2 linked regions of the Hoeflea algicola genome follow. The protein of the gene in region 2 interacts with the protein of the main gene of each other region in a pairwise test. Links are inferred from orthologs where the notes say so. Each region holds a gene or a part of one and is shown on either strand. Other genes may lie near its edges.

What was found.
Region 1: the proteins of OEG84_RS04370 (region 2) and OEG84_RS14475 interact in binary tests that used the Escherichia coli proteins (3 or more experiments, as listed by UniProt). The link is inferred for Hoeflea algicola from one-to-one orthologs.

What each region holds. Positions count from the first base shown.
Region 1 is NZ_JAOVZR010000001.1:2,953,291-2,959,962, forward strand. Bases 2,930-5,846 are described here. They hold OEG84_RS14475 (primosomal protein N'), read right to left. Parts: upstream 5,532-5,846; coding sequence 3,327-5,531; downstream 2,930-3,326. Other genes in these bases: OEG84_RS14470 (ArsR/SmtB family transcription factor), read right to left, coding at 2,930-3,075; fsa (fructose-6-phosphate aldolase), read left to right, coding at 5,628-5,846. In the rest of the region: OEG84_RS14445 (helix-turn-helix transcriptional regulator), read right to left, coding at 1-424; OEG84_RS14450 (DUF2061 domain-containing protein), read left to right, coding at 573-785; OEG84_RS14455 (OsmC family protein), read right to left, coding at 1,022-1,426; OEG84_RS14460 (thioredoxin family protein), read right to left, coding at 1,460-1,696; OEG84_RS14465 (permease), read right to left, coding at 1,733-2,791; more of OEG84_RS14470, read right to left, coding at 2,788-2,929; more of fsa, read left to right, coding at 5,847-6,281; OEG84_RS14485 (1-acyl-sn-glycerol-3-phosphate acyltransferase), read right to left, coding at 6,325-6,672.
Region 2 is NZ_JAOVZR010000001.1:865,734-873,617, forward strand. Bases 2,249-4,982 are described here. They hold OEG84_RS04370 (single-stranded DNA-binding protein), read right to left. Parts: upstream 4,022-4,982; coding sequence 3,476-4,021; downstream 2,249-3,475. Other genes in these bases: OEG84_RS04355 (hypothetical protein), read right to left, coding at 2,249-2,561; OEG84_RS04360 (VOC family protein), read right to left, coding at 2,644-3,057; OEG84_RS04365 (hypothetical protein), read right to left, coding at 3,114-3,374; uvrA (excinuclease ABC subunit UvrA), read left to right, coding at 4,429-4,982. Outside these bases: OEG84_RS04345 (MarC family protein), read left to right, coding at 1,161-1,790; OEG84_RS04350 (DUF1905 domain-containing protein), read left to right, coding at 1,802-2,104; more of OEG84_RS04355, read right to left, coding at 2,139-2,248; more of uvrA, read left to right, coding at 4,983-7,350; OEG84_RS04380 (hypothetical protein), read left to right, coding at 7,396-7,560; OEG84_RS04385 (hypothetical protein), read right to left, coding at 7,714-7,884. UniProt on the Escherichia coli protein: Plays an important role in DNA replication, recombination and repair. Binds to ssDNA and to an array of partner proteins to recruit them to their sites of action during DNA metabolism. Acts as a sliding platform that migrates on DNA via reptation.

The DNA.
Region 1 (6,672 bases), 2.1 Mb from region 2 along the record:
TCTTGTCGAGAAACGCGGCATATTCCCATTCCAGCACCGCTTCGGTTTTCAATATATCGGGAAGCATCGCCGGCACATGCCGGATCTTGTGGCCGGCGGCTTCCTGGTGCCAGGCGATGATCTGTTCATCCGCCGGTGTCCGCTGCGCGGTTTCCATGCGGAAATTGGCCGACAGCACTTCCGCCGCCGTCTCGGGCCGGTCTGACAATCCCAACAGCCAGTCCGCGCTGACGCCCAGCGCCTGCGCGCATTCGGCCGCCAGATGCGCATTTGGCAGCCGCACCTCGTCGTTGGCCAGCAATTGCGCAATGGTCGAGCGATCGACCCCGGCCTCCCGCGCCAACGCGCTGCGGCTCATTGCAGTCAGGGCCAGGCGGGCAGCCAGCCGGTTACGAAACAGTTCTGCGCGCTCATTCTTGTGCATCGCCTATTTTTTGCATCATTGGTGATATTAATCAACAAATGAGATTTTACGGAGCGAAAACACCAAATTCCGGCAGTACGCTGCTTGGCCTAGTATCGGACTCGCCAGAACCCGAAACCAATCCGAACCCAGAAATCGGAGGCCCACCATGGACTCAAAAATCAGAACCATCGTCAAAGCCATCACCTGGCAGATCCTCGGCCTTGCTGTCAGCGGCGCGTTGGCCTGGTTTTACACCGGCTCGGTGATCACCGCCCTGTCTTTCGCCTTCTCGACAGCGACAAGCGGACTGGCCTTCTTCATCGTCCACGAACGGATCTGGGCACGGGTGAGATGGGGCATCCGGGAGCGACACGCATGAGGGCGCAAGGTAAGCTGGCTCCGGTTTTACAAGCTAACCGAGGTGGTCAGATGACCGTTGAGAGGAGCAGCGCAGACCCCTGGGCCGACGCTCCCGACCCAGGGCCGAACCTAGCACTCGTCTGCCTGGAGCCCGCCTTCAGCTTTGCTGCCGGTTACTCGAACGACATTTCCGAGTATCGAAGCAGGACATCTTTCGGTACCGAATAACAGGCTTTGACGTCCTAGAGGCTTGTGTCAGGCCGTTCGCCGAATGGTCCCGACAAGCTCGATTGCTTCGCTCAGCGTGTTGGAAATGGTGCCGTATTTGCGGAGATTCCGATGCAACAGGTCCAACCTCTCGTCGGTCTCGTCCGTGTCGACCACGATTTCATAGTCGATACGGACCATTTTGGGCGGGCTGTCCTGCCGGACACCATGCAGTTTGATGTCGATGGCGCGCAGATCGAACTCAAGCAGGGGCGCCACCCGTTCGGCCCCCTTCAGCATGCAAGCCGCGAGGCTCGCCAGCAGCATTTCTGCCGGATTGAACGCGTCATCGCGGCCCGCCACATCTGTGTCCAGAACGATCCGTGCGTCCTTGGCATAGGCTTCTGATCCGTGGTCGTCGATTCGGCGGGCAGTTACGTTGTATTCAAGCATGTCTTTCGCTCCACAAAGGCGACGTCAGGAAACTCAGGCCGCCAGCCATTGCTCCAGCTTGGCCGCGTCGGGAAGCCCACCCGCATGGACGAGCTTGCCATCAACCGCAAGCGCCGGTGTCGACATGACACCCGCCATTGCAATGGATTTGGCGTCAGCTACCTTTTCGATGGTGACATCAATACCCAGTTTCGCAGCCGCGTCGCGCACCATCTTTTCGGTGGTCTCGCAGCGCTTGCAGCCAGGGCCGTAAACTTTGACAGATTTCATGGGATGTCCTTTCAGGGTGCGAAATCATGAACCCGGTTACAATAGCAAGTTGAAGAGGTAGCCGGTGGCGAGGATGCCCGCCGAAACAACAGCGATAAAGATCGCGATCAACCGCAACGTCAGCACCTGTTTGAGAATGATCATTTCCGGCAGCGACAGCGCGATCACCGACATCATGAAGGCGAGCGTCGTACCAAGAGCCGCGCCCTTGCCCAGCAATGCCTCCACGATGGGAATGACGCCTGCAGCATTGGTGTACATCGGCACGCCGACAACCACCGCTGCGGGCACCGACCACCACGCCTCACCCCCCATGATCTTCAGCATCATCGCTTCGGGCACATAGCCGTGGATCAATGCGCCGATACCGATACCGACCAACACCCAGATCCAGACCTTGCCGACAATCTCGCGGACTTGCTCGACGCCGATTTTCAACCTGTCGATAAATATGAACTTTACCTCGGGCAGGTCGCCAACCGGGCCAGCGTTCAGTTCGCGCACCCAATCCTGCAGGTAGCGTTCCAGCCTCATCTTCCCCATCACGTAGCCTGCGACCGTGGCAATCGAGAAGCCGAACACAAGATAGATCGTGGCAATTTGCCACCCGACCAGGCCATAAAGCAGCCCAAGTCCGACAGGGCCGACCATCGGACCTGCGATCAGGAACGAAAACGTCACGCCCAGAGGGACGCCAGCCGAAACAAAGCCGATGAAAAGCGGCACAGACGAGCACGAACAAAACGGCGTCAGCACCCCCAGTAAAGCCGCCAGCGGATAGCCCAGTATCTCTCGTTTGCCCGCAAGCATTGCACGGGTCTTCTCGGGGCTGAACCAGCTGCGCAGCACGCCCGTCACAAAGACGATACCCGTCAGTAGCAAAAGCACCTTTGGCACATCATAGGCGAAGAATGCGATCGCCTCGCCGCTGTGGCTGTCGCGGGCAACGGGGAACAGGGCGGTGACCCATTCGGAGAAGGGGATCAACTGACCGTATGCCAGCCAGCCAATGACAGCAGCACCAAAAATACCCGCATACCAGACCCAGTCTGACGTTTCGCGTTTCGGACCAATTTCATGGATTGCCGTCGTCATGCGATTTCCTGTTCGAAGAGTTTTTCGGCGTTCAAAACGGCGGAGATCATCGTCGTGATTTCTGGCGCAATATCCGGGCTTCGCCGAAAACGGACCCATTGCGCATCACGCCGATCGACGACGAGACCAACTTCACGCAACACCTTCATGTGTCGCGACATGCGGCTCTGGCTTGCATCAAGCCGGTCCATCAATTCGCAAACGCAATGCTCACCGCCATCCCAAACGATGGCGAGTGCGGCGCGGCGGGTTGAATCGCAAAGGGCGTTGAGTATCTCCTGCATGACGCGTTAATATGCGCTTTTCCGCATATGCGCGTTGATCCATATCAATCTGCTCTGCAGGCTCGGCCCTTCGATAACAGCAGCCAATGGCGCTGGCGCAGCGAATTGATACTTTGTCCGCTTACGCGCCGTTGGTGCCGTGCGCTGTGAAAGCTCGCAGCCCGCCTATTTCACCAGAAGAAGATCTGTAGAGAACATCTGAAAGCCCCCGTAACAAATAGTCCATCCTTCTCGCTCCACGTGGCTCTACTTTACAGAAAGCTCTGCGGATCGATATCGACCTGAACCTGCACCGAGCCGCGCGGCTTCGGGCCCTTGGCCAGCATCTGTTTCAGGAATGCCTGCATGTCGTTGCCGCGCGCACCATGCACCAGCAGCCTGAACCGGTAGCGGCCGCGAATCAGCGCCAACGGCGCTTCCGCCGGGCCGAGCACCATGATTCCCGAGGATGATGGCGCACAGCCGCGCAAGGCCCGCGCATGGCTCTCTGCCTCAGGCCGTGTCGCCGCCGAAATGATCACCGAGGCGAGCCGCCCGAATGGCGGCAGCACCGCCAGCCGCCGTTCCTCGGTCTCGCGTTCGTAGAACGCCTCCGGATCGCCCGACGCCAGGGCCTGCATAACCGGATGCTGCGGTTGAAACGTCTGAATCAGGCCGTGGCTCTTGCGCCCCGACCGCCCCGCCCGGCCGGTCACCTGGGAGAGCAGCTGATAGGTGCGTTCAGCCGCCCGCGGGTCGCCGTTTGATAGCCCCAGATCGGCGTCGACCACGCCAACCAGCGTCATCAGCGGAAAATTGTGGCCCTTGGCCACCAGCTGTGTGCCGATGACGATATCGGCCTCACCCTTGGCAATTGCTTCGAGCTCGATCCTGAGCCGCCGTGTACCACCCGTCATGTCGGATGACAGCACGATGGTGCGCGCCTTGGGAAAATGCTTGTCGGCTTCCTCGGCGATCCGTTCGATTCCCGGGCCGCAGGCAACCAGATGGTCCAGCGTTCCACATGACGGACAGGCCTGCGGCGTCGGCTCGTTGTGGCCGCAATGGTGGCATTGCAGTTGCGCCCGGAACCGGTGCTCGACCAGCCAGGACGAGCATTGCGGACACTCGAACCGGTGCCCGCACACTCGGCACAAGGTCAGCGGTGCATAGCCGCGCCGATTGAGAAACAGCAGCGATTGCTCGCCACGCTCCAACGTCTCGGCCATCGCCTTGAGCAGCACCGGCGACAGGAAGCCGCCGCGCGCCGGCGCATGCCGCCTTAGATCCACCAGCTTGAGATCAGGCAGCCCGGCATCGGCGTAGCGGCCCGACAGCACCAGGTGATGGTAGCGCCCCTGGGCGGCGTTGACGCGGGATTCGATTGACGGCGTCGCCGAGGCCAGCACTACCGGAATATCGGCGAGCCGCGCCCTGACCACCGCCATGTCACGGGCATTGTAGAACACCCTATCCTCCTGCTTGTAGGCCGGGTCGTGCTCCTCATCGACAATGATCAGGCCGAGATCGGAAAACGGCAGGAACAGCGCCGAGCGTGCGCCGGCCACCACATTGACCCGACCCTCGGCGGTCTGCCGCCAGACCTTTTCGCGTGTTCTGGGCGCCAGTTCCGAATGCCATTCCGCCGGCCGCGCCCCGAACCGGTCGTGAAACCGGTCGAGGAATGCGCTGGTCAACGCGATCTCCGGCAGCAGGATCAACACCTGCCGGCCCTGCCTTATCGCTTCGGCGATTGCCTCGAAATAGACTTCGGTCTTGCCCGACCCGGTAACGCCATCAAGAAGCGTCACCGCAAATCCGCCCTTGGCCACCGTGGCGCGCAGCGCATCGGCCGCTGCAATTTGGTCGATTTCCAGTTCGGCCGGGCTGAAATCCGGATCGGGCGCTGCCACCACGGGTGGCGGCGGCAGCTTGACCGCCTCGAACACGCCCTGCGCGGCAAGCCCGTCGATCACCCCGGGCGACACCCCGGCGGCGTGTGCCAAGCCGCTCTTGCTCCAGGCCAGCCCGTCACCGGCCTGTGCCAGCACCCGCTCGCGGGCCGCCGTCAGCCGCTCCGGCTGTTCACCGGTCAGCCGCAGCGCATTGATCATCGGCTCGGGATCAAACGCCGCCGGCGCCCTCAGCGCCATCCGCGCCACCAGCCCGGGCGGCGACAGCGTATAGGCCGAAACCCAGTCGATGAACCGCCGCATTGGCTCGACGATCGGCGGACAGTCGAACACCTGGACGATTTCGCGCAGCTTGTCGGGATTGATCACGTCGGCGGGGCCGTCCCATACCAGCCCGGCAACCAGCCGCGGGCCCAGCGGCACCTGCACGATCTGACCTGGCACAGCGTCAACGCCTTCAGGCAGCGCATAGGAATAGGCCCGCTCGGCAGGCATCGGCAGCAGCACCGGAACCACTTTACGCGGAAACAGCCCACCATCAATTTGTCGCGAATCTTTGTCCATGTAGCGTGACCTTGCCCCCACATTGGGCTAAAGGAAACCCAGATATATCATTGAAGCGCCGGCACGAACCCGCCGCTGAAGCTTTGGAGTAAGAAAATGAAATTCTTTGTCGATACCGCCGACGTCAACGAGATTCAGGAACTCAATGATCTGGGCCTGATCGATGGGGTGACCACCAATCCGTCGCTGATCATGAAGTCCGGCCGCGACATCCAGGAAGTTACCAAGGAAATCTGTGCGATTGTCGACGGCCCGGTCTCAGCCGAGGTCACCGCCACCGAGTATGACGCGATGATGAAAGAGGCGGCGGTGCTGGCCAAGATCGCCGACAACATCTGCATCAAGCTGCCGCTGACGCTCGATGGCCTCAAGGCTTGCCGGGCGCTGGTTTCCGATGGACACCAGACCAATGTGACGCTGTGCTTCTCCGCCAACCAGGCACTGCTCGCCGCCAAGGCCGGGGCCAGCTTCATTTCGCCCTTTATCGGCCGGCTTGACGACATGGCCATGGACGGCATGGATCTGATCCGCGAAATCCGCCAGATCTACGACAATTATGGCTTCGACACCGAAATTCTCGCCGCCTCGATCCGCACCGTCAACCATGTGCGCGAAGCAGCCCTGATCGGCGCCGATGTGGCCACTATTCCTGCCTCCACCATCAAGGCTCTGGTCAAGCACCCGCTCACCGACAAGGGTCTTGAGAATTTTCTCGCTGATTGGAAAAAGACCGGCCAGAAGATTGTCTGAGCAGACGACACCGACACCCGCATGAGCCATGCCGGGCCGCTTTTCAGGCGGCCTGGCTCCAGTCGCTCGGAGCCGCCTCAAACGCCCGGTTCGGGTCTTTGGCAAGCCCGTGCACGGTGTGATATTCGAGCGCCCGCACCGCTTCATTGGGGTCGCCGTCAAGCGCTTCCGGCATGATCGGCTCGCCGACGGTAAACCGGAATGTATGGTTCTTCTTGTTCAGAAGCTCGTGAAACACAGTCATGTCGCGCAGCTCTGTCGAGTGCTTTGACAGCCAGTAGAACAGCCCGGAATTGCGCGCCGAGACGTGCACAGGAACCACCGGCAGCGAATGCCGTCGCGCCAGCGTCACCGCCGATACCTTCCACGGACGTTCGGTGAGTTTCCCTTC
Region 2 (7,884 bases):
CATCGGCAACGACATCGCGCTTGAGCTCAACCACCACGCGGTAGCCCTGGCGGTCGGATTCGTCACGCAGGTCGGAAATGCCCTCGATACGCTTGTCGCGCACCAGTTCGGCCATCTTCTCGATCATCGTCGCCTTGTTCACCTGGTAGGGAACCTCGGTGATGATGATGGCTTCACGGTCGTTGCGCATCGGCTCGACATGAACCTTGCCGCGCATCATCACTGATCCACGGCCGGTCTCGAACGCCTGGCGGATGCCGGCCTGGCCCAAAATGATGCCTGACGTCGGAAAATCCGGCCCGGGGATGATCTGCATCAGCTCGATAAGATCAATCGCCGGATTTTCCATGATCGCGACGGCGCCATTGACCACCTCGACCAGATTGTGCGGCGGAATGTTGGTGGCCATGCCGACGGCGATGCCGCCCGCGCCATTGACCAACAGCGTCGGAAACCGCGCCGGCAAGACCTTGGGCTCGCGGCCCGACGAGATCATAGGTTTCCTGGAAATCGACCGTATCCTTGTCGATGTCCTCGAGCATCTCGTGGGCGAGCTTGGCCAACCGCGATTCGGTGTACCGCATGGCTGCCGGCGGGTCGCCGTCGATCGAGCCGAAATTGCCCTGCCCGTCAATCAGCATCGCGCTCATCGACCAATGCTGCGCCATCCGCACCATCGCGTCATAAATCGACTGGTCGCCATGCGGGTGATATTTACCCATCACGTCACCGACGATACGCGACGACTTCACGTATTTGCGGTTCCAGTGATAGCCGCCCTCGTGCATGGCGTGCAGAATTCGGCGGTGCACGGGCTTGAGCCCGTCGCGCACGTCCGGCAGCGCCCGGCTGACGATCACGCTCATGGCGTAATCGAGATAGGAGCGCTGCATCTCATCGATAATCGAAACCGGTTGAATGCCTGGCGTAATCGGTCCGGCGGGTGTTTTCTGGTCTGTCAAAGCGGTCCACGAACATTGAATGGAATCATTAGCGCCTTATAGCCGAAACCCAACCGCGTCGCCAATTATCACGCCCGAATTCGGGCTTTCTCGCAACATTCTCCACTGCTGTCGTCAAGATCGGGGGTTTCGGTTGCCGCCGTGGTGTCGTAAGCCGGTTGAAAGCACCGGTTTTCAAGGTGCGCAGGGGGATGTCGCATGAATGCCGATCTGATCATAAATGCCTTTGTCACCATCATCGTCATGTTCGATCCGCCGGGACTGGCAGCAATCTTTCTCGGCCTGACAACCGGCATGACCAGAAGCCAGCGGTTGCAGGTGGCGTTGCGCGGCACCATCACCGGCGCCGGTATCCTCATGGTGTTCGCCATTGCCGGCGCCAGTATCCTCGGTGTGCTCGGCATTTCACTCGGCGCCTTCCGTATCGCCGGCGGCATCCTGTTGTTCTGGATCGCCTTCGAGATGATCTTTGAAAAGCGCCACGAACGCCAGGAAAAGAGTGCCGAGCGAGCCATCACCAAGGACCACATCTCCAATGTCGCGGTGTTTCCGCTGGCGATCCCGCTGATTGCCGGGCCCGGGGCGATCTCGGCGGTGATCCTGCTGGCGGGGTCGTTCTATGCGCCGGTTGAGCGCGCCGGACTGATCGGCGTCATCATCGCCGCTTCGCTGGTGCTGTTTGCCTTTCTCGTCATCGCCGAGCGGCTGGACCGGTTCCTGGGCGATACCGGCCGCACCATCCTCACCCGGCTTCTTGGTGTTGTGCTGGCGGCGCTGTCGGTGCAGTTCGTGGTCGACGGCATCAAGCAGGCATTCCTGACGGTCTGACGGAGCGGCTGGTGGAACCTGAACAATCGAACCGCTTCGAGGCCGAGCTCTGGCGGGTTGATACCGCCAAGGCACCCTGGAACTTTGTCACTGTTCCACTTGAAATCTCGCACCAGATCCGCTTTTACGCGGGCAAGACCAACAGCTTTGGCTCGGTTCGGGTGCGTGTCTGCATCGGCAACTCCGAATGGGCCACATCGCTGTTTCCCGACACAAAATCTGGCTGCTACTTCCTGCCGGTCAAGGCTGCTATCCGCCGGGCAGAATCACTTGCCGCAGGCGACCGCATCACCGTTGATCTGACGACCGGTTGAACCCCGATACGGGGCCTACCCGGCTTCCGGCAGGTTATTCGGCGAGATCGACTGTCAGTTCCTTGCCGCTCCAGCCGTGCCGAATGTCATGGGCGCGGATGGTGACGGCATCGACACCGTCAGGAATGACAATGCCGGACTGGCTGCGGGTAAACGGCTGCTCGGTGTCATGCGGATGTGCAAGCACCCTTTCGCCGTAGACCTCGCCATCAGGGCCACGCACCTGCCATTTGTCGGCATAATGCTCCCAACCGTCATCGGCGTGCCGAACGCTGACATCGAACCGGTAGGTGCCGTCAGAAGCACGTTTGAACTTGGCCGCGACCACATCAGCCTCGGCGGCCCCCGCGGCAATAGAGAAGGCAAGCGCTGCTGCGGCGGCAAACAGGGAGAGGACCACAAGGCGCGGTAAACGATGAAGGGACCGGTGAAGGGTTTTGTGTGCTGAAGCTGTCATGCAGCTATATTTGGCTGCTCGCCAGCGCCAATGCCAATCAATTTTGAGTGCAACGGCGCCCACATTGTCATCAGAGCGGGGCTCAAACAGCCGCGGGATGGCCTTCGGCGAGTTGCAGCAGGTCCCACAGATTGCCGTAGATATCGCGGAAAACCGCCACCGTGCCGTAATCATGGATCTGCGGCTCGCGCACGAATTCGACACCGGCGGCATTCAGCCGGGCGAAATCCCTGGCAAAATCATCGGTGTTGAGAAACATGAACACACGCCCACCGGTCTGGTTGCCGACAAACGGTTCCTGCTCCGGCCTGGACGCCCGCGCCAGCGCGATCGAGGCGCCCTGCCCGCCCTTGGGCCGCACCACCACCCAGCGCTTGTCCTGCTCGGGCTGATAAGTGTCTTCGAGGAGATCGAAGCCAAGCACACCGCAGTAAAAGCCAATGGCTTCGTCATAATCGCGCACCACGAGGGCAACATGGGTAATGGACTGGCGCAAATCTGTCTCCCGTATCCCCGCAGGGCTGACCTGCCTGCAAAATCAGCGGATGGGCATCAGCGTGCCTTGAGGATTCGCTGCCAGATGGTTCCGCCGAGATATTTTCCACAGAGCCAGAAATAGGCCACGACCAGGGCAAACGCCACCAGCGCCGACATCCCGTTCAATTGGAACCCCGCACCGCTTGTTTCACCGGTGACGGTGCCGACCAGATAACCAATGACAAAAAACGCGGTGAAGAAATCAAGCACCGCCGCCAGAATGATCCGCCACCGTGACACGGGCGCTTGTTGCGATGTTGTCTGTTCTTCTGCCATGGTCATTGTCCTCCCCACTGTTCAGCTCGGCGCGCGCCGCATGAGCGGAGCGCCCGAACCAAAACCGGACTGACAAAGCGACCTTACAGTCAAGCTGTTGGTCAGAACGGAATGTCGTCGTCGAGATCGCGGGATCCGCCACCACCACCGGCGCCGCCGCCAAATCCGCCTCCGGAACCACCGCCGCCACCCGATCCACCGCGACCGCCACCACCCGAGGGAGCGCCGCCGCCGAAATCACCACCATAATCGCCGCCGCCGCCACTACGGCTCCCGCCGCCACCGCCGCCTTCATTGCGGCCGTCGAGCATCGTCAGGTTGCCGTTAAAGCCCTGCAGCACCACTTCCGTGGAGTATTTGTCCTGACCCGACTGGTCGGTCCATTTGCGGGTCTGCAACTGGCCTTCAAGATAGACTTTCGAGCCCTTCTTGAGATAGCTTTCGGCAATCTTGCACAGACCTTCGTTGAAAATGACAACCCGGTGCCATTCGGTCTTTTCGCGCCGTTCGCCGGTATTCTTGTCGCGCCAGCTCTCCGAGGTGGCGATCGACAGATTGGCGATCGGACGACCGTCCTGGGTGCGCCGGATCTCCGGATCGGCACCCAGATTGCCAATGAGTATGACCTTGTTGACGCTGCCCGCCATGATGTTTCACCTTCCAACACTTCAGGCGGCTCTGCGCCGCCCCGTCCAAATCAAGGGCACCTTACAGGATCGCCTATTCCCCCGTCCTGCCGGCCAGCACAATCCACAGGCCTTTTTTGTTCTTTATTTGTTCTAATGATTATGTCAGTTTCTGTCAAGAGATTCGCCTCGGACAGTGCAACCGCAAGCGCGGCATCTCGACATTGCGGATGAGGTGCTTATGTATGGGTCTGGTCTGCCCCCGGAACCATAATGCAAGTCTGGTGTTCATGAGGGGCAGTGTTTTTGCGGGATTCGATTGCGACCTCGGATGGGGAAATCGGACCGTTGAGGCTTTTTGAATATGCGAGCGAACCGCGGGCGTTCAGGCGAACGCACAGGACGCTCCACGGCAAATCGGCGGCGTCATGACGGAACTGAAATCCATTACCATTCGCGGAGCCCGCGAGCACAATCTCAAGAATGTCGATCTCGATCTGCCGCGCAACAGCCTGATCGTGATGACCGGGCTGTCGGGGTCGGGCAAATCCTCGCTGGCGTTCGACACCATCTATGCCGAGGGCCAGCGCCGCTATGTCGAGAGCCTGTCGGCTTACGCGCGGCAGTTTCTCGAGATGATGCAGAAACCCGATGTCGATCAGATCGACGGGCTGTCGCCGGCAATCTCCATCGAGCAGAAGACCACCAGCCGCAACCCGCGCTCCACCGTCGGCACCGTGACCGAAATCTACGATTACATGCGGCTGTTGTTTGCGCGCGTCGGCGTGCCCTATTCGCCGGCCACCGGCCTGCCGATCGAAAGCCAGACCATCAGCCAGATGGTTGACCGCGTGCTGACGCTGGAAGAAGGCACGCGGCTGTACGTGCTGGCGCCGGTGGTGCGCGGCCGCAAGGGTGAATACCGCAAGGAACTTGCCGAGTACATGAAAAAGGGCTTTCAGCGGGTCAAGATCGACGGCCAGTACTACGAAATCGCCGACGCCCCGACGCTCGACAAGAAATACAAGCACGACATCGACATTGTCGTCGACCGCATCGTCGTGCGACCCGACATCTCGGCACGGTTGGCCGACAGCCTGGAAACCTGTTTGCGGCTGGCCGACGGTCTGGCGATTGCCGAATTCGCCGACAAGCCGCTGCCCGACAGCGAGACCTCGGGAGGCGGCTCGGCCAACAAGTCCAAGAATGAAACCCATGAGCGAATGCTGTTTTCGGAGAAATTCGCCTGCCCGGTCTCCGGCTTCACCATTTCCGAGATCGAGCCACGGCTGTTTTCCTTCAACAACCCGCATGGCGCCTGCCCGACCTGCGACGGGCTTGGCTCGCAGAAGAAAATCGACGAGGCACTGATCATCCCCGAGCCGCACCTGACCCTGCGCGGCGGCGCGGTGGCGCCCTGGGCCAAGTCGAGTTCACCTTATTACACCCAGACGCTGGAAGCACTGGGCAAGCATTTCGGCTTCAAGCTGGGTGATCGCTGGGCCGATCTGCCGGCGGAAGGCCAGAAGGCCATTCTGCGCGGCACCAGCGACAAGATCGCCTTCAAATATGATGACGGCCTGCGCTCCTACACCACGTCGAAGAATTTCGAGGGCATCATTCCCAATCTCGAGCGGCGCTGGAAGGAAACCGACAGCGCCTGGGCGCGCGAGGAAATCGAGCGCTACATGTCCAATGCCCCCTGCCCGGCCTGCGACGGCTACCGGTTGAAGCCTGAGGCTCGCGCGGTCAAGATCGATGGCCGCCACATTGGCGAAGTCACCGAACTGTCGATCCGCAACGCCGGTGAGTGGTTTTCGGATCTGCCCGCCCGTCTCAACGACAAGCAGAACGAGATTGCTGTCCGGATTCTCAAGGAAATCCGCGACCGTCTGAAATTCCTCAACGATGTCGGGCTCGATTACCTGACGCTGTCGCGCAATTCAGGCTCGCTGTCAGGCGGCGAAAGCCAGCGTATCCGGCTTGCCTCGCAGATCGGCTCCGGGCTTACCGGCGTGCTCTATGTGCTCGACGAGCCCTCGATCGGCCTGCACCAGCGCGACAATGCCCGGCTTCTCGAAACGCTCAAGCATCTGCGTGATATCGGCAATACGGTGATCGTCGTCGAACATGACGAGGACGCGATCCTGACTGCCGATTATGTGGTCGACATTGGCCCGCATGCCGGCATTCATGGCGGCGAGATCATCGCCCAGGGCACGCCCGGCGACATCATGGCCAATCCACGCTCGATCACCGGCAAATACCTCTCCGGTGAATGGGAAGTGGCGGTGCCGGCCGAGCGCCGCAAGGCCAAGAAGAATAAAGAACTCAAGGTCATCGGTGCGCGCGGCAACAACCTCAAGAATGTCACCGCGTCGATTCCGCTTGGCCTTTTTACGGCGGTGACCGGCGTATCGGGCGGCGGCAAGTCGACCTTCCTGATCGAGACGCTCTACAAGGCGGCGGCACGGCGGGTGATGGGCGCGCGCGAAAATCCTGCCGAGCACGACCGCATCGACGGTTTCGAGCACATCGACAAGGTGATCGACATCGACCAGTCGCCGATTGGCCGCACGCCGCGTTCCAACCCGGCCACCTATACCGGCGCCTTCACGCCGATCCGCGACTGGTTTGCGGGCCTGCCGGAATCCAAGGCGCGCGGCTACCAACCCGGCCGCTTCTCGTTCAACGTCAAGGGCGGCCGCTGCGAAGCCTGCCAGGGCGATGGCGTCATCAAGATCGAGATGCACTTTTTACCCGATGTCTACGTCACCTGCGATGTCTGCCACGGCAAGCGCTACAACCGCGAAACGCTTGACGTCACCTTCAAGCAGAAATCGATCGCCGACGTGCTCGACATGACGGTCGAGGAAGGCGTTGAGTTCTTTGCCGCCGTCCCCGCCGTGCGTGACAAGCTGCAGGCGCTGCAGGGCGTGGGTCTCGGCTATATCAAGGTGGGTCAGCAGGCGACCACGCTCTCGGGCGGCGAAGCCCAGCGCGTCAAGCTCGCCAAGGAACTGTCGAAACGTTCGACCGGGCGCACGCTCTACATTCTCGACGAACCGACCACCGGGCTGCATTTCCACGATGTCGCCAAGCTATTGGAGGTGCTCCACGAATTGGTCGATCAGGGCAATTCGGTGGTGGTCATCGAACACAATCTCGAAGTCATCAAGACCGCCGACTGGGTGATTGATCTCGGCCCCGAAGGCGGCGACGGCGGCGGCGAGATCGTCGCCGAAGGCACACCCGAAGACATCGTCAAGGTCAAGCGCAGCTACACCGGCGGCTTCCTCAAGGACCTGCTCGAACGGAGGCCGGGAAAACGGGTGGAGGCGGCGGAGTAACAATGAATGACCTCGCCGACCGACGGCCTGACAATGAGAAGTGGGATGAGCAGTTCACCATCCGACGCAAGGTCTGAACAGGTGACGCGGATCGTTGAAGACGGCGGCTATATTGCCAAGGTTCCCGTCACGCTGATTTACGAGTCCGACGATCCGACCAATTGGGGTCCCTATCTTTCGGCCGAGGACGCGCTTAACGCAGCGCGCTGAGGCGTCGCGACATCCCGGCCGCAGCCCGCTACGGGGAGATTTTTGAGTTGACCAAGGTGGCTGAATGGCGGCGGCGAGATTGGCGCTGAAGGAAGGCCCGAGGCGTATTACCAAAGGCGAAACGCTCTGACACCGGCACGCGGCTTTGGTTATTTAGTGAATATCGTCAAAATACCAGATCCGGTGCATTTGTTGATGATCCTTCATCTGTGCGTTCACGACACCGAGCATACCGCCAGTCCAGGAACTGAAGGCGCGGGTGCCATCCATTTTCCGCGCATTTTCGGGCATGGTCCGAATGGTATATACAGGGTTCTGCCAATC